Regions from separate parts of the Oceanobacillus sp. FSL W7-1309 genome, predicted to be linked through region 3. Evidence: riboswitches for the same ligand, from Rfam matches in the RefSeq annotation. Region 3 holds a riboswitch; each other region holds the start of a gene.
What was found. A riboswitch is a leader RNA that binds a small molecule or an ion and turns the genes downstream of it on or off. The one in region 3 is predicted to bind thiamine pyrophosphate.

Region 1: another riboswitch for thiamine pyrophosphate. It lies ahead of NST46_RS02385 (3-oxoacyl-ACP reductase); the one in region 3 lies ahead of NST46_RS10045 (lipoate--protein ligase family protein).
Region 2: another riboswitch for thiamine pyrophosphate. It lies ahead of thiT (energy-coupled thiamine transporter ThiT); the one in region 3 lies ahead of NST46_RS10045 (lipoate--protein ligase family protein).

Annotation. Positions count from the first base shown of each region.
Region 1 covers NZ_JBBOBX010000001.1:513,381-517,651, reverse strand. The annotation lists gene NST46_RS02390 (LLM class flavin-dependent oxidoreductase) at 209-1,519, opposite strand; gene NST46_RS02385 (3-oxoacyl-ACP reductase) at 1,601-2,353, opposite strand; TPP riboswitch at 2,504-2,603, opposite strand; gene NST46_RS02380 (DNA alkylation repair protein) at 2,859-3,104, opposite strand; gene NST46_RS02375 (hypothetical protein) at 3,272-3,409, opposite strand; gene NST46_RS02370 (hypothetical protein) at 3,434-3,643, opposite strand; partial or broken gene NST46_RS02365 (transposase) at 3,636-4,271, opposite strand, start outside.
Region 2 covers NZ_JBBOBX010000002.1:260,009-264,279, forward strand. The annotation lists gene NST46_RS13915 (YceI family protein) at 1-351, opposite strand, end outside; gene NST46_RS13920 (M3 family oligoendopeptidase) at 660-2,441, shown strand; TPP riboswitch at 2,513-2,616, shown strand; gene thiT (energy-coupled thiamine transporter ThiT) at 3,001-3,570, shown strand; gene NST46_RS13930 (hypothetical protein) at 3,646-3,786, shown strand; gene NST46_RS13935 (general stress protein) at 3,885-4,235, opposite strand.
Region 3 covers NZ_JBBOBX010000001.1:2,110,563-2,114,833, forward strand. The annotation lists gene NST46_RS21870 (CotY/CotZ family spore coat protein) at 1-465, opposite strand, end outside; gene lipA (lipoyl synthase) at 760-1,704, opposite strand; gene NST46_RS10045 (lipoate--protein ligase family protein) at 1,697-2,539, opposite strand; TPP riboswitch at 2,761-2,864, opposite strand; gene trpA (tryptophan synthase subunit alpha) at 3,000-3,797, opposite strand; gene trpB (tryptophan synthase subunit beta) at 3,797-4,271, opposite strand, start outside.

The DNA.
Region 1 (4,271 bases), 1.6 Mb from region 3:
CCTGGTTTTTCTTTTTTCTTATTAATGTAATCGGAACTTATATCCTGTTTAAGTTTCCTCACTTGTTAAATCTATAATAGATTTGCTTAACTACTCATTACCGGATTTATTTTCTTTGTATTCATAATTTCAAGTCCAAGATAACAGGTTGTTTAATTTTGACTGTGCTGCTCTATTTCAATGGCAAAATAATAGTGCAGCACTTTCATTATTTGTTTAACCCTAAATGTTCACGGAAGGTATGACTTTCATAATTCTTTCTGAAAATCCCTCTTCTTTGCATTTCAGGAACAATCAGTTCCACAAAGTCTTCTAAACTGCCGGGTAATGTAGGAGGCATTAGATTAAATCCGTCAGCAACACCAGCTTCAAACCAGACCTCCATTTGATCCACAATTTCTTCGGGTGTACCTATTAGTGTGTGATGTCCACCGCCTGCACTGAGATAACCTAATAATTCTTTTACTGTAGGCTGGGTATCATTGATAATTTCCAGTATTGTTTCGTAACGTCCAACTGGACCAGTAAATTCTTCTACTGGAGGTAATGGAGGGACTGCTTTATCAATTTCCCAATTCGAACAGTCCTGCTGAATAAAGAAACTCAACTGTTTTAAAGCTGTTTCAATAGGTAATTGCTCATCTAAAGCTGCTTTTTTGGCTAAAGCTTCTTCACGTGTATGCCCTACATAAGTTACTAGGCCTGGGAATACTTTAATATGTCTATTGCTGTCTTCGCTTTGTTTAACTTGTTCATCTAATTTTTTATGAAAACTTTTTGCTTGCTTTAAGTTCCACGACACGGAATAGACTGCATCGGCATATTTTGCGGCTAATGCAATGCCTTGTTTAGATGCCCCCGCTTGCATGGATACTGGCTTGCCTTGCGGACTTTTTGGCGTGGTGGATGGGCCATGCACTTTAAAATACGTACCATCGTGATGAAAAGGCTGAATGTTTGATGGGTTTATCAATTTTCTTTCTTCCCGCTGATGCAGAAACGCATTATCATCCCATGAAATAAATAACTTATTCATTAAAGCAGCGAATTCATCTGCCTTTTCATAACGTTTGTCACGAGGAGGCAGCTCTTCCATACTATGATTCAACGCCTCTAAATCAGTCATGGAGGTAACGAGATTCCAGCCAACACGCCCTTTTGTAATATGGTCTAAGCTTAAGAGCTGCCGGGAAGCTGTGAAAGGATTAGAAAAAGTGCTTGAAATTGTTGCAACTAATCCAACATGATTTGTCACTTGGGAAATAGCTGTTAAATTGACTACTGGATCAAACCAAAATGCTGGCATATCACTGGCATGTTTAGCCGGAAATGATTGATTATCAGCAAAAAATACTGCATCAAAATAACCTTTTTCCGCAACCTGTGCTAAAGATTGATAATAAGAAATCTCCCCAATATGTTCAATGCTTGAGTCAGGCATTAACCAAGCAGCTTGATGGTGTCCGCAACCATACAGCAAAACACCTAAATGCAGTTGTCTTTCTTTCGTTTTTGTCATTTATTTACACCTCAACATACATCATTATTAACTGTCTTGTACATTCCGTTTTTGAAGGATCAGCTATCGTATTTTAAGCTATTAGTTCATTGTTAAACCGCCGTCTATTGTGAAATTTTGCCCTGTAATACCGTCAGCATTTTCTGAAGATAAATAAGCGACCATATTGGCTACATCTTGAGGTGTGGTCACTTTCTTCAATGGCGTTGATTGAGCAATTAAATCGAATACTTCTGGTGTTGTAACGGCACTCGCGTTAGTTGTTTTTAATAATCCACCTGAAACTACATTCGCTTTTATGCCATATACACCTAATTCGGCAGCGATATTACGTGTAAAACCGATTAATCCAGCTTTTGCTGTTGTATATTCATGGTAGGGTACAACAGGATTTTGATATAAATTTGTACCAATGCTTATAATACTTCCATTTTGTCGTTCAATAAATTGGGGGATGACGCTTTGAACGACATTAAATGCTGCTTTTAACGTACCATCCAGTTGTTTTTGATAATCTTCCCATGTAAGTTCTGTGAAGGATTTTTGTTTGGTTGGATCAAACTTGAAATCTATTAATGCATTATTGACGACAACATCTATTTGGCCAAAATATTCCGTTGCTTTTTTTATCAATTCATCTACTTCTTTACGATTTGTTACATCAGCCCGAATGGCAATAGCATTCTCTTCACCAATCTCAGAAACGAGCTTCTCAGCAGCTTCTTTGCTTTGATAGTAGTTGATAACCACTTGAAATCCTTGCTGTGCCAATGTCTTTGCAATAGTTGCCCCTAACCCTCTGCTGCTGCCTGTTACTAATACTGTTCTAATCATCCTAACCACTCCTATACTATTAATTTAGCGTGAAACTTACATCATAAAAATGATAGATAAAATAAAAAATACGCAACCTTCCCATAGGAAAGCTGCGTAAAAACAAATAACTACATATTAAGAATAAGGCATAAATGTTCTTTAAGTATGTATTTAGAGTTTACACTTTCCTACGCTAGTTTCAACTAGTTCAGGTTCAAAGGGTTTGAGTAATACTCATCTCAGTTAAATAACACCCCTAGTGCATATAATTAAGTTATATCCATATGTTATAATCTTTAGAAATTTATGTCAAGGGAATAGGGATGGTTAACGTAATTTTATGATTTTTTGCTATAAAAACGTGATTGTTTTTTTATTCAATTTATACTCTTGATCATAATGGATTCATATTTATAATCGATCATTAATTAACAGAGTTTAGGTTCCTTAAAAGGTTTGTTCAAATAAATGTTTTCTCAACAACAAAAAATCATTAGGGTCGCAGCAGACACACATACAAACATTAAAAACCTGCATATTTAGCAAACTGTTCAAATGTATTTTCATTCTCTATCAAACCACATATCCCACATTGAATACGGTATTTTGGCCCCTTATACATCTGATGGAACATTTCCGTACTCTCATCTGTATAACTTTCCAGTAATTCTCCAGTTTTTGCGTCTAGTTTAACAGGTATTGCGATTTGCTCAATGAGATTAAAGCGGGATTTATTTGTTTTGCAATTTGGACAACGGTATGGCTTGATCCGTATTGCACCTCCATATGTCTTTTAGTGATGACAGTCATTTTCTGATTTTCATGTTTATTGTGGCCTATTTGCTTTTTATTATTCGGGAAACTGTTTGTTTGGGAGTTTTGTTTTGGTTAATGAGCTTCTAAGACAACGTGTGGTGGATATTTATATACAACTTGTTAGTATCTTTCACTATAGCCGATAAGGATGAATGAAACGTTAAAGTCACTTTTCGATAACATTTTTTCAATGGTTCCCTCTTTCAGTTCATTGGCCAAGTCTAAAATATCGGTAACGGCCTGTTTCAATTCACTCACCTGATTTTGAAGCCGTTGCAGTTCCTACAGTTGCGCCGACGATAAATCCGTTTCCTGTTGCCACTTGACGAGTTGCCTTTCGTAGATCGGCGCAAATTCAAGCTGTTCCGTGTAGGATCGGATGACACGGTTGACTGTGGCATCGTCTAATATATGCGGTTTAGAACGGGCTGCCAATTTGGTTCTGGTTTCATTGATTCTCACCTTTCCTTCGAATGGATATGAATTATTCATTCGGAATAACCTCCAATTGAGCCAACTCTTGGATAATGGCATCCATGTTAACTGATTCCGGATATTTGTTAAATTCGTAATGCCCGTAAAAATTAATATGCTGCCATGCAACGGGGGAAATGCGTTTCAATACATCTGAATTGAGGGCTTCCCTGTCTCTGTATTCTAGCATATTGGATAATAGACTGGCATTGTAAAAAATGATGCAATTGGCGATGAGACGACTGCATTCGTCCCAAATTTGTTGGTCTTATTCTGTTTTGAAACGGAGTTTACCAAAGTTCGCATAGGATACGGCTCGCTTTAATTTATGATAACTTTCACCCCGATTCAGGGTACGTTGCACATTTTGACGTAGGGGTGGGGAGTCTATATAATTCAGAAGGTACAAACTCTTGATGATGTTATCGTACTCCCACAAGGCCCGCATGGTTTTGTTTTTGCGGGCGTAAGCACTTAGTTTCCCAATGATAATACTCTGTGTTGTAGATTTCAATGCAAGTGACAATAGAATACGCTGGATATTGTCCCATTCCTCAATAATCAGCTTCGTATTGATTTTTCGAACAGGTTTGATGAGGACATCCCCGTATTGGCTCGGGTGTTTGAATCCGGATAACGACTTGCT
Region 2 (4,271 bases), on a different contig from region 3:
GTCAAGTGTAGCAGGCTTTGTAGTTCCGCGAATTGTTAATTCACCAACAACATCATATTGATTAGAAGCTGTTTTCTTAATGTCTGTTGCAACAAATGTCATGTTCGGATGGTTCTCAGCATCAAAGAAATCTGCTGAACGTAAATGATTGTCACGATCCTCATTTCGTGTGTTAATACTATTTGTATCAATTGTTACTTCAATTTTTGCGTCTGTCATATCTTCAACATCTGCTTCAATTACTGCATCAAATTTATCAAACGTTCCTTTTGCTTTCGAAATCATCATATGCTTTACTGAGAAACCAACCTCACTATGAACTTGGTCAACGGTCCAAACTGTTTTTGCCATATTAAACTACCTCCATTTATTATAATTACTTTCTGTTACTAAGTATATATTCATAATCAACTGATGTCAACTGGTTTTAATTAAAAATAAATTAATTAAAACTAAATTAACATTTCATTATGGTATATTCCCGGAAGAATTGAAGGTAAAACATGCTTCATTCATTTTTTAGTTTTAAAGCACTTGATTTTAAGCGGGGTAAAAAAATAAGTATATAAATTTTTTCCAATTCCGTGATTATCATCTGAAATTTCGTTATAATATGAAGATAGGGTAAAAGATAAATTATCAAATTAAGGGGAGATTTCATGCAGTTGACTTTAAATCCAAGATGGGACTTGGATACACTATTTCCGGGTGGAAGCGAATCAGAACAATTTCAAGCGTACGTTGATAATATAAAAGATGAAATGAAGGGGCTTTCAGTGATGGTGGAGCAATTTAATCCACAGGAGGAAGACTATGAATCTGAATTTGTGCAGATTATACATAAATTAGAAACGACAGTCAAAAAACTTCGTGAGGCCTCTGCTTTTGTAAGCTGTCTCAGCGCACAAAACGTAAAGGATGAGAAAGCCGATATATTAGTTGGGCAGCGAAGTGTTTTATCAGCAGAGATGGGGTCTATTACAACAAAATTAGATCAAAAGTTAATTATAATTCCAGATTCGAGTTGGGAAGCCTTATTGCAACTCCCTGAATTAGTGGATATTGCATTTGTTTTAGATGAAAACAGAACAGAAGCAAAAGAAAAACTTCCTGAAGAACAAGAAGTACTAATCAATGATTTAGCGGTAGATGGCTATCATGCTTGGAATCAAATGTATGGAGCAATCGTAGGAAACATGACCGTGGAAATTGAAGAGAAAGGAGAACACAAGAGCTATTCTGTAGGTCAAGCGTCCAATAAACTAACAAGTCCTGATCGTAAGGTACGTAAACATGTTTTCGATCAGCTGAGTAATGCTTGGGAAGAACAATCTGCATTATTTAGTCAGACTTTAAATCATTTAGCCGGCTTTCGTTTGGAAACATACAAACACCGTGGATGGGAACATGTTTTAAAGGAACCGTTAGCAATAAACCGGATGAAAAAAGAAACGTTGGATGCAATGTGGACAGCTATTATAAATAATAAAAAGCATTTTGTAACGTATTTAAATAAAAAAGCAGATTTACTCGGTTTAGAGAAATTAAGTATTTACGATATCAGTGCTCCAGTCAGTACGACTGTAAAAACATCAAGCTATACAGAAGGTGCGAAATTTATTGTTGATCAATTTCAAACGTTCAGCCCGAAGATGGCAGGATTTGCAAAAATGGCATTTGAAGAAAGGTGGATTGAAGCGGAAGATCGTGCAGGTAAACGACCTGGTGGATTTTGTACGAGTTTCCCAGATAGTGAACAGACACGCATATTTATGACGTATTCAGGTACATCATCAAATATTTCTACTCTTGCCCATGAATTAGGTCACGCATACCATCAGCATGTGATGAATGATGTTAATGGTTTAAATCAGCGTTACGCAATGAATGTAGCTGAAACTGCCTCCACTTTTGCGGAAATGATTGTAGCAGATGCTTCTGTAAGAAATGCCCAAACGAAAGAAGAAAAACTCGCGTTACTGGAAGACAAAATTCAACGTAGTGTCGCCTTTTTTATGAATATTCATGCAAGGTTTTTATTTGAAACGCGATTTTATGAAGCGCGTAAGCAAGGGATGGTTTCTTCACAGCGCTTAAATGAATTAATGGTCGAAGCACAAAAGGAAGCTTATTGTAATAGTTTAGAAGAATATGATCCAAACTTTTGGTCCTCTAAACTACATTTTCATATTACAGGTGTTCCGTTTTATAATTTTCCATATACATTTGGCTATTTATTTAGCCTTGGTATTTACGCGTATGCAAAGGAGAAAGGCGGCAGCTTCGAGGATGATTATATTGCCTTACTAAGAGATACTGGTCGAATGACAGTAGAAGAGCTCGCAAAAAAGCATTTAAATGCTGATCTCACGAAACCGGAATTTTGGGAAAGTGCTATTGGATTATGTGTAGAAGATGTAAAGGAGTTTCAACGTTTATAATTGTTTTTGTAATTAATTTGTTCAATTCAAATAAATAAGGTACAATACAGGTAACAAAAAAGTAAATAGAAAAAGCCTGCAGGGGGAGTCGTTTTGACTGAGAGTGAACATTATTGTTCAGACCCTTTGAACCTGTTAGTTAATTCTAGCGTAGGGATGGTAGTCTTTTTGATGGAATAAAAAAAGTAATGTGAGCGAAGCAGACTACTTAATTGTAGTCACCATCAGAAAGCTTCCCTTGACATTACTTTTTTGCGTCTAAAATGCGATAAAGGTATATGTTCAAAAGGAGGATAAAAAGGACCGAGGTCGGCTACAGTTGCAACGCCCTGGGGCTGTGTTTACTCGCCCCACAGAAAAGCTTTGTTGCAACACCGACACTAGCACGTCCTGTGCGTCGAAGTTCGAGGCGGCGTAACTCCCCCGGACCAGGCTTCCACAGGATCTGGTGACTTCTGTGTTGCTCACAGGACGTGGGCGATTTTAGCAGAAGATCCCCTGCGATGCGTCATTTTTACCGAACTTTTTGAACTGCCTCTAAAAGGGAGAGTACTTAACATTGAATTCAAAACGTACGTTATTTTTGGTAGAGGTAGCGATTTTTACTGCTTTAGCACTTCTCTTAGACATCCTTCCAATATCATTTAAAATTTGGGCGCAAGGCGGATCTGTTTCGTTTGCGATGATCCCGGTTTTTATTGTTGCGTTCCGTTGGGGGATTAAAGGGGGATTGCTCTCGGGATTCCTTTGGGGAGTTTTGCAAGTGGCAACAGGAACGGCTTACGTTCTAGAACCATTACAAGGATTTATTGATTATGCAATTGCCTTTACGGTACTTGGCTTTGCTGGTTTGTTTGCTAAGAAAATTCAGGAGGCTGTTAAATCCGGCGAATCGAAGACGTATTTAACCTATATTACGCTTGGTGTTTTCGTTGGCTCTGCATTACGCTTCGTCGCTCATTATGTGGCGGGTATTGTGTTCTTTGGTTCGGCCGTCGAAGGGCAGCCAGCTTGGTTATATTCATTAATTTATAATGCATCTTACATGGTTCCATCTTTTATTATCAGCACTGTAATTGTATTTTTCTTGTTCCACAAGCAGCCAAGAACATTATTAAATGCTGCGTAAAATGTTATACATTCGCTCACATAAGAATAACCTCTTTTAAGAAGAGGTTATTCTTTTTAGGAAGGAGATAAAGTAATGCAAGAGTTAATCGGTATATGTGTGGAATGTTTGGAAGAAATCTATTGTGAGAATGGTTTCTTTGATGGTGTACACAAAGAGGGAAAATTATTTTGTAATGATTGTGCAGATAGGGAGGAAGGACATGGTATCACATAATAGAAGAAAAATCTCCCAAAAGTCTTAGGGAGAATGGGCAGTTGGGAATGCCCCATGCTCCTAAGACTTTTGGGAGGTCAGATTTTCTGTATACGTATTTACACGAGCATTTCTTCTACGAAATCATGATTGGTAACGATCAGTAGAATCTTGCCGTCATCCAAATCCTCTTCGTAATTTTCTGCTTCTACAGTAGTGACACCAATCTCCTTCAGCTTCGTACGTAATTCATCACCTTGACTATTAAACATATTCCCTACGGCACTTGAAAAATCCATCTCTTTCATCCCAATTGTATTCGCATCCACACCTTCTGCTAGACGACCAGTTCTTTCATCATCATGTGTAAGAATATAAATATCGTCTCTTGCTACACCTTTTGTTTTTAATTTCGTAATGTCAAGTTTAATTTGTGTTTCATCTACATATTCTTTTACATATGGTTTCATGTATAAATTCCTCCTTTTGAAGTTATATATTATGTA
Region 3 (4,271 bases):
GATACATATACCGGTTTTTTTGAAGTTTACTGTTTGTCGATGACATTTATCTTTAAAGAAATCAACTAGATTTTTACCTCCATGCGTCAGTGGAATACCGTGTTCATTTACCGGCTGTAATAATTCAACTTCGACACAGCATGTATGTGGAATAAATCGTATTGCCCGTAAGACTGGTGTTTCGAGAGCAGCGAAAAACGCATCCTCGCAACATCCCTTTTTTTTCTTCTTGTACACACCGCTTGCAATAAATGGTTTAAGACTGCCTTTGTTAAATAGAATAAAGGGGATAGTTGTATTCCTATTTATACTATGATTTTGGGAATATAATTCTCTTATAGAGTCGTTGCAGCTACTGCTACAGTGCTTATTCCTATCAGCTACTTGATTCTGTGCGGCAACTATTTTCCTTACTACTTCACAAACACAGTCATTGTGACCGCATGAACAGTTAGGATAGCTCATAAACTACTGCTCCTTTCTTTGGTGATGTATTTACTATTAAGATATGCAGATATATTCACAATGCTTGTATAATAGTCTAATAAATTTATTTAAATGAAAATGCTGCACATGAAGTAGGTGTAGCTATAGTAAGAAAAGATAGTTTTAAAGTGGAGATAAAAGTTGCGATAGTATTTATTATTTCACTTTCCAAGAGAGGGGAGAGGATATTTGTTGGATGGAAGATCATGCTGTCGATAAATCCCCCTTAACCATTTTATAAGTGACCAGGGGGATTTATAAGTAGTCTGTTATTTAAAATTGAAAATCAACTTTTTTATTCTCTTGTGTTTCATAGCCTTTCATATACTTAATTCGTTTTTGTGCGGAAGATTGGCTTACTTGTTCATCCGCATGGTAAGAAGAGCGTACCAATGGTCCAGATTCACAATGCGAGAAGCCTTTTTCAAGTGCGATTTTTTTTAATTCTTCAAATTCATCTGGATGATAATATTTTTCAACATTTAAATGTTTTTTAGTTGGTTGTAAATACTGCCCAATTGTAACAATGTCCACATCATGTGCACGCAAGTCGTCCATTGCTTCAATGAGTTCTTCCTTTGTTTCTCCTAAACCAACCATAATACTGGATTTCGTAGGAATAGTTGGCGCAATTTCTTTCACACGTTGAAGCAGCTGTAGGGATCGGTCGTATCTTGCGATGGCTCGAACGCGTTTAGTTAATCGTCTAACGGTTTCAATATTATGATTGAATATATCTGGTTCACTATCCATAAGTGTATGTAAGCTTTCATAATCCCCTTTCATATCGGATGGCAGGACTTCAATTGTGCAGCCTGGATTCTGATGGCGGATTGCCCGTACAGTATTGGCAAAAACTGCTGCTCCTCCATCTTCTAGGTCATCACGCGCGACCGCTGTCACAACAACGTGTTTTAACCCCATAATGGAAACGGAATCAGCAACTCGCTTTGGTTCGCCTAAATCAAGCCCACTTGGAAGACCTGTTTTAACCGCGCAAAATCGGCATCCTCGTGTACACGTATCACCTAGAATCATAAATGTTGCTGTCTTACGCTCACTCCAGCATTCATAAATATTTGGGCATTTTGCTTCTTCACATACTGTGTTTAATCGCTTATCGCGCATTAAATGCTTCAATTTTTTATAGGATTCATTTGTATTGATTTTTGTTTTTAGCCATTCTGGTTTACGAATATATTCTGCCTGTTTAGCCAATGCTAGCACGCTCCTTATTTGAGTTAATATTCCATGCTCTCGTTTCATATTTTGAATGTGCTAATTGCTGCACTTCTTCCCATTGGGTTTCTGTTAATTGCAAAGGGTGGAGTTCTAGATCTAATCCTTTTTTGAATCCTTCTTTGAATGCCTGTGTTAACATGTCATAATGATGTTCTCGATTCGTTAATTGATTAATTGTAACCGCTTTTTTGGAAAATGCGGCTCGACTTCGTTCCCGTATCCGTCCGGAAGAAAACAGGAATAAATCAAAAAGCATCTCCGTATCCATACTCATTGGAATCGAACCGTGTTGCATGAGGACACCCTTTTTCCTTGTTTGCGCATTTCCGGAAAGCTTTTTGCCGTCTACAACCATTTCGTAGAAGGCTGGTTTCTCAAAACATATTGCTGTTCTCCCTCTGGCGCTATCTCTGTCTAAAATGGCATATTCAGCTGGAATACCTAAGTTAAGATACCCTTCAAACACCCCTTTAGATAGTACGTGGTATGCTTCTTGAACGGATACAGGAATATCTGGATCATTCTCAGAAATAACAAGGCTATACGTTAGCTCATCGTCATGAAGGACTGCACTGCCACCAGTTAAACGACGAACAAATTGGCACCTGTGTCGTTCTATTGCATCGAAATCAATTTTGTTGTCAACCTTTTGAAAGTAGCCGACAGATAAACTTGGTGCTTTCCAGCCATAAAATCGTAATGTCGGCGGGATTTTACCTTCATGATGCCAGTTGATTAAGCACTCATCAAACGCCATATTCCACGAAGCATCTTGGAAGCCGGTATCGATAAAAGCCCAATGTTTCTTCAATGTAGACACCTCCGATGAAAAATTACTTTTTTGAGAGCTGCTAGCTACTGCGCCGATGATGTTAAAGACCTAGTGGTATTTCCCTGACCTCATGACGCAAACACCGTATTTCCTTTTACTAAGTTCATGCAGCGCTAACAGGACTACGCTTTTGCTAAAAAAAGACTGCATCAAATAGAATGCAGTCTTTGATAAATTTATCCAGCGATAACATATCCGATCCATTGTCGACTGCACATTCCCCACGCTAGTATTATCTAATTCGGGTTCAAAGGGTCAGGCGCGAAACGTCTTTCTCAGCAAAGCAGCTCCCCTAGTGCGTATTTATTTATTTGTTTATTCGAATTACATGCTAAGCTTACTGCTAATTGTGATAATTGTAAAGATAAATGCAACAATTAGCGTTAAGAATTTTTAAATTAGTACGCGTTCACATAGAAGCTATCTGGACATGTGTGTTTTACCGAACTTTTTGCCCGTTTGATTGAATACTTCCATTTATTAATTGCTGGATGTCCTTTAATTTTCCTTCGTGTAAAAGCTGGACAATTTTACTCCCAACAATGACACCATCACATGCTTTGGAAAGCTGTTGTGCCTGCTCAGCATTTGATACACCGAACCCTGCTAGGACAGGGATAGAGCTGTTTTTCTTGAGCAATTTCAAATAATCATGCACTTTCGTATCGTGTGTTTCACGTTCCCCAGTTGTTCCTTTCACAGCAACAGCATACAGAAATCCTTCTGAACGTTTTGCTAATTCTATTAAGCGTTCCTCTGAACTTGTCATTGCTGCAAGGCGAATAAAAGCAATGTTTTGTTCTTGCAGAGAACTAGCAATGATTCCTTCCTCTTCCATCGGGATGTCAGGTATAATGACGCCATCAACTCCCGCTTGTAAGCAATCTTTGGCGAATCGATCAATTCCGTAGGCTAGAATTGGGTTTAAATAAGTCATGATAACTATTGGAATTGAACGTCTATCTTTAAAGGTTGCTAGTTTATCGATAACCGTTGCTAAGGTTGTGCCATGTTTTAATGCACGTATACCGGCCTCTTGAATTATTGGTCCATCTGCTACTGGGTCGGAGAATGGGATACCAACTTCAATTGCTGCAGCCCCACAATTTTGTAAGAAATAAATCGTTTCTTCTAAGCGATCGAGCCCGCCGTCGCCTGCCAGCATATAAGGAACGAAGAGTTTCTCATTCACCCTCGCCTTATCTTGAATTGCTTTTTCTAATTTTGCTTTACCCATTATATGTTCCCTCCAATCCGATCTTTCACCTGTTCGACATCTTTATCCCCACGCCCTGATAAGCAAACGACGATGGTCTCGTCTTGCGGCATTTCTTTTGCAAGCTTCATTGCATATGCAATTGCATGTGCGCTTTCCAATGCAGGAATAATTCCTTCAGTTTTGGATAGAAATTGGAAAGCTTCAAGTGCTTCATCATCTGTAATGGATGTGTACTTTACCCGATTTATTTCATGCAAATGGCTATGCTCAGGACCTACTCCAGGATAGTCAAGACCAGCAGAGATGGAGAATGCTTCCTCGATTAACCCTTCCTTATCTTGTAGTAAGTAAGTTAATGTTCCATGTAATACACCGACATCGCCACCGGTTAAAGTTGCAGCATGCTGATTTGTATCAAGACCAGCACCACCAGCTTCTACACCGAATAGCTTTACATCTTTATCCTCGATAAATGGGTGGAACATTCCCATT